3 regions of the Neobacillus sp. B4I6 genome follow, and region 1 is predicted to be linked to each of the others. Evidence: predicted binding sites of a transcription regulator. Region 1 holds the regulator's gene; each other region holds the start of a gene.
What was found. Region 1 encodes Rex, which represses fermentation and respiration genes when NADH is low (regulators of the CRP and FNR family bind a similar motif). Its sites were predicted from a motif close to TTGTGAAATATTTCACAA; they were not measured.
Positions count from the first base shown of each region.

Region 2: QF028_RS23140 (DoxX family membrane protein) is a predicted target of Rex. The motif match lies at 1,994-2,011, and genes of this name have one in related genera.
Region 3: QF028_RS05950 (cytochrome c oxidase subunit 2A) is a predicted target of Rex. The motif match lies at 2,294-2,311, and genes of this name have one in related genera.

Region 1 covers NZ_JBNPWB010000002.1:4,964,183-4,967,466, forward strand. Annotated here, with positions in the region: gene QF028_RS26605 (NAD(P)-dependent malic enzyme) at 1-1,178, opposite strand, end outside; gene QF028_RS26610 (redox-sensing transcriptional repressor Rex) at 1,338-1,994, opposite strand; gene moaC (cyclic pyranopterin monophosphate synthase MoaC) at 2,031-2,528, opposite strand; gene QF028_RS26620 (ABC-F family ATP-binding cassette domain-containing protein) at 2,707-3,284, shown strand, end outside.
Region 2 covers NZ_JBNPWB010000002.1:4,221,630-4,224,913, forward strand. Annotated here, with positions in the region: gene QF028_RS23120 (ArsR/SmtB family transcription factor) at 1-260, shown strand, start outside; gene QF028_RS23125 (SRPBCC family protein) at 244-699, shown strand; gene QF028_RS23130 (SRPBCC domain-containing protein) at 756-1,145, shown strand; gene QF028_RS23135 (DoxX family protein) at 1,370-1,879, shown strand; gene QF028_RS23140 (DoxX family membrane protein) at 2,100-2,609, shown strand; gene QF028_RS23145 (hypothetical protein) at 2,860-3,081, opposite strand; gene QF028_RS23150 (class I SAM-dependent rRNA methyltransferase) at 3,257-3,284, opposite strand, start outside.
Region 3 covers NZ_JBNPWB010000002.1:806,859-810,142, forward strand. Annotated here, with positions in the region: gene QF028_RS05940 (b(o/a)3-type cytochrome-c oxidase subunit 1) at 1-1,452, opposite strand, end outside; gene QF028_RS05945 (cytochrome c oxidase subunit II) at 1,452-1,928, opposite strand; gene QF028_RS05950 (cytochrome c oxidase subunit 2A) at 1,950-2,099, opposite strand; gene QF028_RS05955 (type III polyketide synthase) at 2,832-3,284, shown strand, end outside.

The DNA of each region.
Region 1 (3,284 bases):
ATTCTTTGGGCTACCCCTGTTTCCATTGCAGTATACGCAACCGCGGTTGCTACCTGTGCTGCGACCCGAGGGTCAAATGGATCTGGAATGACATAATCGGCATGGAGCTCAACCTCTGAAATTAAACCAGCAATTGCATAGACCGCAGCAAGCTTCATTTCCTCGTTGATTTCCTTGGCACGGACATCTAAGGCGCCGCGGAAAATGCCTGGGAAAGCAAGCACATTATTAACCTGGTTCGGAAAATCAGAACGTCCTGTACCCACTACAAGAGCCCCTGCTTCTTTGGCCGCATCGGGCATAATTTCCGGTACCGGGTTGGCCATGGCAAAGATAATCGGGTCACGGTGCATAGTGCTAACCATTTCCTTTGTAACGGCCCCGGCTGCTGATACCCCCACAAACACATCGGCGTCAATAAGCGCATCCGCTAACGTTCCTTGTTTTTGCTCGCGATTTGTCATTTGCGCCATTTCATCTTTGAATCGATTCATTCCGAACGGACGGCCTTCATAAATAATTCCTTTTGTATCACATAAAATAACATCCTTCACGCCCATATGCAGCAGGAGCTTAACAATCGCTACTCCAGCTGAACCTGCTCCGTTTACTGCAACACGTATATCTTCAATTTTTTTATCCGCTAATTTTAACGCGTTGATTAGACCAGCGGCTGTTACAATCGCAGTTCCATGCTGGTCATCATGAAAAACAGGAATCTCGCAGGCTTTGCGGAGGCGGTCTTCAATTTCAAAGCATTGCGGCGCAGCAATATCCTCCAAGTTCACTCCGCCAAATGTTGGTTCTAGCAGCTTGACGGTTTCTACGATCTGGTCTGTGTCAGTGGTGGCCAAGCAGATGGGAAAGGCGTCAACATCTGCGAACGATTTGAATAACACGGCCTTTCCTTCCATCACAGGCATCGCAGCTTTTGGTCCAATATTTCCAAGCCCCAGGACTGCTGTCCCATTGGATACAACTGCGACAAGATTGCCCTTCGAGGTATAATCATAAACTTTATTTTCGTCTGCATAAATGTCCAAACATGGCTCTGCCACACCTGGTGAATACGCTAGGCTTAAATCTTTTGCATTATGTACTGCCACCTTAGAATAAATCCCAACCTTGCCTTGGTGTTCCTTGTGCATTTTTAATGCTTCATCTCGTAAAATTGACATTGAATTTCCCCCACTTCCCGGTTAGTAACCGCTTGCATTTCATCTACCTACATCTTAGTGCATAAGAAAGTATTTTTATAGATTATGTAATTAAAAAAAGCAGGGATTTAATCATACAAAAGGCCTTCCACAAATTTTGTGGAAAGCCTTTTTAACTAATTATTCTTCATCTATTTCCACCGTTGGATAATGCTTTAAAAAGTAGACTAGCGATTGAAGCTCCACTGCCAAGTCAATATGATGGACCCTTATTAATGGTGGAACATTTAACCTTGCTGGAGTGAAATTTAAGATTCCTTTTACATTCGCTTTGACCAGTCGATCGGTTATCATTTGTGCGGCAGGAGCCGGAACCGTTAATATCGCCACTGAAATATTAGTTTCTGATAAAACCTTCTCTAAATCATCCATAGGATGAACGGGTACCTCGCGAATCATGGTTCCCATTTTGTCGGGATCCACATCGAAGGCGCATTCTATTTTTGTGTTATTATTTTTTAAAAAGTTATAGTTTAAAAAGGCAGTGCCAAGATTTCCGACTCCTATTAAGGCAACCTTAGTTAATTCATCCTGATCTAAGGTCTTACGAAAGAAGGATATTAAGTAATTAACATTATACCCATAGCCCTTTTTCCCTAACGCACCGAAATAGGAAAAGTCGCGGCGAATCGTTGCTGAGTCTACCTTTACTGCTTCACTCAATTCCGCTGAAGAGACCCTTTGCTTGCCGGAACTATGCAGGTTTTTTAGAAATCGATAATAGAGGGGCAGCCGTTTTGCTGTCGCCTGTGGTATTTTCGTTGTTTCATTACTCATAATCTCCCACACCCCATGAATGGTTTAGTTAAAAATTTATTTAACTCTTTCATCTCTTTTAAAATCACCGTTTTTACCGCCCGTTTTTTCGACAAGATACGTCGGTCCAATTACCATACCTTTATCAACGGCTTTACACATATCATAAACTGTTAAGGCACATGCGGATGCCGCTGTTAACGCTTCCATTTCTACGCCTGTGCTCCCCTTCGTTTTAACGGCTGCAGCAATATATAATTGATAGTTCTCATCCTTATCCTGTTCCCAAGAGAAAGAAATATTAACACCTGATAATGGAATCGGATGGCACATTGGAATCAAATCCCATGTCTTCTTTGCTGCCATGACAGCTGCTACCTGGGCCACTGCTAAGACATCGCCCTTCTTCATCTCATTATTAGTTATTTTATCATAAATTTCTTTACTAACGGTAATGCTGGAATGAGCAAGCGCCGTACGTGCCGTTTCCGGCTTATCACTGACGTCGACCATTTTTGCTCTGCCTTCTTCATTAAAATGCGTAAATTCTGCCATATAAAAAATCCTCCCATCAAATCATACACTATTTTACCTTATATGTGTGTGAAACTTTGAACTAAATATTACATTTCTTGACGATTTAGGACCCTTACTCCGCTAATATGGCGAGCAGTTTATTGCCGACATACCGGGAATAAGGTACACTAATCCTATGTAATAGAGGTGAATGAGAATGATTTTGCTACAGGTTAATCAATTACAAAAATATTATGGTGCTGACCTTATTTTATCGAATATTAAGCTCGAATTACAAACTCGGGACCGTGTTGCTCTTGTTGGACGCAATGGGGCGGGAAAATCGACATTATTGAAGATTATTGCCGGACACTTGTCGCATGATGGCGGAGAAATTATCAAGCCGAAAGAAGTGACAATTGGCTATTTAGCTCAAAATACGGGGTTAGAATCATCATTATCCATATGGGATGAAATGCTGACGGTTTTTGAACCGCTGCGATTAATGGAAAAACAACTCCGCACTCTTGAAGAACAAATGGCTGATCCTCTTGTTTTTGAAGACGGTGGAAGGTACGAAAGAATCCTAAAAGAGTACGATCATCTTCAGGTGAAATTTAAAGAACAGGGAGGGTATCAATATGAGGCAGAGATGCGCTCTGTCCTTCATGGGTTAAATTTCCATGACAAATCCTTGATGATATCTAGTTTAAGCGGCGGGCAGAAAACCCGTCTTGCCCTTGGTAAACTTTTGTTAACCAAGCCTGATATCTTAATATTGGATGAGCCCACAAA
Region 2 (3,284 bases), 740 kb from region 1:
GTGATGGAGAAATGACCTCCAGCGCGATTGCCTCACATTTTGACATTTCAGCTCCAGCAGTTTCTCAGCATCTCAAAGTTCTCGAACAATCCGGCCTAGTTATAGTTCGGAGAGACGGAACGAAACGGTACTACGGTATTAGAAGGGACGGTTTTTCTGAATTAAAGCAGTATATTGACCGTTTTTGGGATGATAGTTTACTTCGTTTGAAAGAAGCTGCCGAAGAGGAAGAAAGGAGAAAAAATGAATCAGACCAATAATGAAATCATCACAAAAGAAATATTTATTGAAGCCCGTCCGGAAACATTATTTTCGTTCTTTACTGATGCGGACAAAATGGTTCGCTGGATGGGGAGACATATCCTGCTCGAACCAAAAATCGGTGGTAAATATCGAATTGATGTGAATGGCAGCGATATTGCCATGGGCGAATATGTAGAAATTGTTCCTTATGAAAAAATCGTCATGTCTTGGGGTTGGGAAAAATCAAAGCTCGTGCCACCTGGTTCAAGTAAGGTTGAATTCAAACTGACTCCGAAAGAAAATGGCACAAATTTAGTTTTAACCCATTATGACTTGCCAGTTGAAGAAGTCCCATCGCACAAACAAGGATGGTCCCATTACATGCCGCGCATTAAAGATTTTGCAGAAGGCAATGATCCGGGTGTAGACCCATGGTCCGAAATGGCCATGCATTAATTTTTATAAAAAATAAATAACCTTTTCTATTGAATAATATATTGGAGGAATAAAAAATGACTAAAACAATTCATCAAGAGGTAATTTTCAATGCCAGCCCTGGACTTATATATGAAGCACTCACAGATTCGAAACAATTCAGCGAAATGACGGGAGGTGCACCCACAGAAATCAGTCCCGAAGCTGGTGGTACTTTTTCTTGTTTTGGCGGCATGATTCTTGGAAGAAACATTGAACTTGTTCCAGGTGTGCGAATAGTACAAGCTTGGCGAGTAGCGAACTGGCCAGAGGGTGTTTATTCTATTGCTAAGTTTGAGCTAAAAGAACAAGACTCAAAAACCCTTTTGGTTTTCGACCACATTGGTTTTCCTGAGGCTGAAGGAGAACATCTTGCAGCAGGATGGGGAGAGAATTACTGGAACCCTTTAGAAAAATATTTAGGTTAATTCACACCCAGAATGACGTTAAAAATGCTTGGAGCATCTCCAAGCATTTTTCTTATTAATTAGTAAGTAATGGAGTTCAAGGCCCTGTTAATAAAATGTTCACAACTTTTTTACGAATATGTGAAATAGTGAACAATTTACCCTTATTTAAAAATAAGTTTGGTATAGTTACAATGTAGTTAACGAACAAACAAATAAAAATAAATTAACAAGGAGTGTTTCACATGGTAGTAAATTGGTTAAGAGAAAACAAAGTTGCCGCTGGAATTTTAACAGTTCTTCGCTTATATATGGGGTATTCTTGGATAACAGCTGGGTTCCACAAATTATCAGGCGGTTTTGATGCTTCTGGCTATCTAAAAGGGGCAATCGCTAATCCAGTGAAAGGTCCAGACGGCGCGATGGTTTATGGCTGGTATGTTGATTTCTTAAAGCATTTCGCCTTACCAAACGTTGATATTTTTAACACGATCGTCCCTCTAGGAGAATTCTTAATCGGACTTGGACTTATTCTTGGATGCTTAACAACTGCTGCTATGTTCTTTGGACTTGTAATGAACTTTTCATTTTTCATAGCAGGAACCGTATCACATATTCCAACAGATCTTTTCTTAGGAGCAATTATTCTTTTCTCAGGCTATAACGCTGGTCGCATCGGTCTTGACCGTTGGGTTATCCCATTCATTCGCAACACAGCATTTAAAGGGAATAAAACTGTAAAACATAACGTTTAATGCAAGTAAGCAGGGGGAATGTCTTTGATAAGCTCCCTTATATACAAAACTCTCTCTAAGAGTCTGGTGAAGGATCTTGTTCGTTTGAAATTTGTTCACAACTTTTTTACGAATATGTGAAATAGTGAACAATTTACCCTAATTTCAAAATAAGTTTGGTATAGTAAAAATGTAGTTAACGAACAAACAAATAAAATTTAATTAACAAGGAGTGTTTCACATGGTAGTAAATTGGTTAAGAGAAAACAAAGTTGCCGCTGGAATTTTAACAGTTCTTCGCTTATATATGGGGTATTCTTGGATAACAGCTGGGTTCCACAAATTATCAGGCGGTTTTGACGCTTCTGGCTTTCTAAAAGGGGCAATCGCTAATCCAGTGAAAGGTCCAGACGGTGCGATGGTTTATGGCTGGTATGTTGATTTCTTAAAGCATTTCGCGTTACCAAACGTTGATATTTTTAACACCATCGTCCCACTAGGTGAATTCTTAATCGGACTTGGACTTATTCTTGGATGCTTAACAACTGCTGCTATGTTCTTTGGACTTGTAATGAACTTTTCATTTTTCTTAGCAGGAACCGTATCACATATTCCAACAGATCTTTTCCTAGGAGCGATTATCCTATTCTCTGGCTACAATGCGGGCCGCATCGGTCTTGACCGTTGGGTTATCCCATTCATTCGCAACACAGCATTTAAAGGGAATACAACTGTAAAACATAACGTTTAATCAAAAGGCTATGTTAAAGCTTATTGTTAATTTTGGCACCCTTTTGATTGGAGTGGAAGGCGCGAAGACTCCTGCGGGAGGACGGGGCAGGGGAGACCCCGCAGGAGCGCAGCGACGAGGAGGCTCCCCGGACCGCCCGCGGAAAGCGAAGCGCCTGGAGCGGAAATCAACAGGCAAGTTAAACAGAGCCAATCAAAAAAAAGCGACGCAGTCTTGGTCATCCTACCAGATTGCGTCGCTTTTTTTAATACTAAAAGCTTTTATCTTCTTTTAAACTTTCTTTGTTCATATACCAATTGGTTACCTGTGTAAGGATGGCAAACATGAAAAAGAAATTCATAGCCCAGACATTAATAAACGGAGCCAACCCGCCAAATTCAATCGTTTCAAGACCTTTTAGCTTCATCACAATCATCGACTCGATAAAAATAAGCACAAAACCAACAACACCAGCAATAGCCGCTCTAATCATATCGTTTCCCCCAGAAATGATTTTTTTTATTTATGTAAGTTAAGGAAGTAGCATTTTTGACAATTTTGTGAACATCTTCCCTCTATTATATTGCAAAAATGGGATTTACAACACCCTGAAAATAAAAAAAGGCCCTCCCCCACATCTAATTCCATGTGGGTGTCAGGCACCATTCTTATCTTATTTTTTTAATAAATACTACC
Region 3 (3,284 bases), 4.2 Mb from region 1:
GATAAATATGATAATTACCAGAATAATTCCTAGGAATAAAATAGTCCCGCCGACTGCTTGAGCGATTTGATAAGGAATCCATTCTGCTGCTTGCTTTGCCCCGCCGTATGTAGAGAAAGCGGAACGTCTTGGACCGCCAAGGAGACCTTGGAAGTGCATTGCACCTGACATGAATGCCATTCCAATAAACCAAACCCATGCTTGGATTATTCCTAATTTATTCATTGCCTTTGTCAATTTACGTCCAGTTAAATGTGGTACCAACCAATAGGAGATTCCAAAGAACGTTAATACAACCGATGTTGCAGCAGTTAAATGGAAGTGACCTGTCACCCAAATAGTATTATGAACTACCTGGTCCATTTGGTTGGATGCATTGATAATACCGCCAGCTCCAGCAGGAATAAATGATGCCATACCAATAAATGGAACTGTGAAACGAGCATCTCCCCATGGCAGAACCTTAAACCAGCCAAACAGTCCTTTTGCTCCTTTTGAGCGACCATATCTCTCGAAGGTTGCGAAAAGAGAGAAGGCAGTCATTAACGATGGAATAATAACCATGAATGTTAAGATAACCTGTAAGAACTTCCAGGCAGGGTCAATACCTGGCTCTGTTAATTGATGGTGAAAACCAACCGGAATCGAGAATAGCAGGAACAAAATAAATGACAAACGTGCTAATGAATCAGAGAAAATTTTCCCACCAATAATTTTCGGGATAATTGCATACCAACACATATATGCAGGCAATAACCAGAAATAAACAAGTGGATGCCCAAAATACCAGAATAAAGTCCGACTTACTAACACATCAACAGTATCAACTAATCCAAGCGACCAAGGAAGTAATTGGAATAATACGGTTGCTGCAACTCCAAGAGTAGCGATAATCCACATGACTGTATTTATAATAGCCATAAAGCTTAATAACGGACTTGGCTGTCCAGGATTATTCTTCCTCCATTTTGCATAGGTCATGATTTGTGAGGCACCATCAATCCAGCTTCCTATAACGACGAAGGTTAAGCCTAAGTAAAATATCCAATGGGCTTTAAGTGGTGCATAAAAAGTGTAAAGTACGGATGCTTCCTTAAGTAAAACCATGGTAGCCGCCATTAAGGTACCGACTAACATGATCCAAAAACCGATCCAGCCAGTGCGGCGAGCAGCATTTGAATGCCCGCCAGTTGTTCTGCTTACAGCAGCATACTGAAATCCCATAATAAAAAATGTCGTTAAAACCAATCCCATTAAAACACCATGGACGGTTAAGATTTGGTAGTAATCAATTCCCCATGGAAGTTCCCATTTACCAGAACGGACAAGGGTTTGTAATAGCCCCATTAAACCACCAAGTGCAAGTGCAGAGAAGGCAACAAAAAAGTGGGCCATTGAAAGCTTTGCATCACGAGGATCAACTTTTACTTTTGCTGCTGTCGAGTTAGCCATTATTTTACCACCTCAATCATCGAACTCATTAAATGGTGCCCAGCACCACAATATTCATTACAAACAATTAAATATTCACCAGCTTTATCAAACGTGGTTGTATATTCGCTGACATAACCAGGTTCAAGCATCATGTTAATATTTGTTCCAGCTACTTCAAACCCGTGGACAACATCTTTGGTTGTAGCAATAACTTTTACCTTTGCCCCAACTGGTACTTCCACTTTCACTGGATTATAGGAGAACGCTGCAGCTACATATACTAATTCATAGTCCCAATCTTTACCTTCAACCTTATGTAATCCTGGTTTATCAAATGGTTTTGTTTGATCGACCTTATCCACATTAATTGTAGTTAAACAACTTGGCGGCTTGTTACCAAGATAGAATGCGCTTACACCCACAACTGTCAAAAATACTACCAGTGCACTAATTCCGAAAGTTAGCCAAATCTTCTCGAACTTATGCATATGCATAATTCTTTCCCCCTTCAATTATTAAAAGCGTTCAACAAATAGGTAATAGACACTTACCCAAGTGACAACAATAAAAGCTCCCAAAAAGAAAACGGACGCTAATGTCCCTTTAAGAGAAGAGCTGTCTTCGATTTCTGTTTTTTGGTTTGTTTTAAGTTCCGCCTTCGCCATCCCCCTGCACTCCCTTCAGAGTAGTTAAAATAAATGATTAGTTCTCTTTCATAATACAAAACAATTGTGAAGAAAAAATATCAAAATTAGCAGTTCACAAAATGTTCATTCCTAAGATATCTACTATGTTAATATTATAAAATTGATGTAACAGTGATTTATATCACAATTGCCAGGGGGTATTTGTGACTAAAATGTGAACTATCACACTTTACCTGTGATAAAAGTAATTGAATAATCATTCACACACGAAATTAACCACCCTTTTTGAAATAAATGTCACACTTTGGAATCCTATAAATATGATATTAAGAAATTCATATTTTCCTTCAGAAAAGAGTGTGTTTTTGTGGAAAAATATTATTGTGATAATTGCCGCCTTTTGTATGACCAGGTAGAAATCTGTAAAATCTGCGGAACATTAGTAAAAAATAAAATTAAAATTGAAGTTCAAAAACAACCCGATAAAAAATAAGTTAAAAAAACATTTATAAGCATTTTTCTTGCTGTTTATTAAGAACTTCTGAACTGGAAATCATTAGTTAATGAATGAAATCAGTATCCATTATATAATTTAAGAGCACAGCAACAACCTTCAAAACGTTTGCTTCCCAGAGTGGAAACTTTTGGTTTCCTCTTCATATAGGGAAGCTTTTTTTGCTTTCTGAAACTCTTGAATAAAAACCTTTAAACTGGAAAAAATACCCTTACATAGATTGAAGGAGAAAAAACATGCCTACAATTATTTCAGTTTCAGAGGTTATTCCCCCTTTTGAAGTTAACCAAAATCAAGCTTTGGAGTTTGCACGAGAGCTTTTCTCAGATTCCTTTAAGGATATTGAAAGACTTTTACGAGCTTTTCAAAATGGACAAATTGAAAAAAGACATTTTGTTAAAAATCTCGATTGGTTTAAAGAAGACCATACTTTTGAAGAAAAAAATTCTGCATATATTGAATCTGCGGTGACACTTGGAAAAGAAGCAATCGAGAAGTGTTTAAATAATAAGGATTACTTAAAGCGAAATATTAATTATCAAGAAATTGACATCATTTTTTATATTTCAACCACGGGGATGGCCACACCTAGTATCGAAGCTAGAATCATGAATCTCCTCCCGTTTAATTCACACACTAAGAGGGTACCTATTTGGGGACTTGGCTGTGCAGGCGGTGCTGCTGGTCTA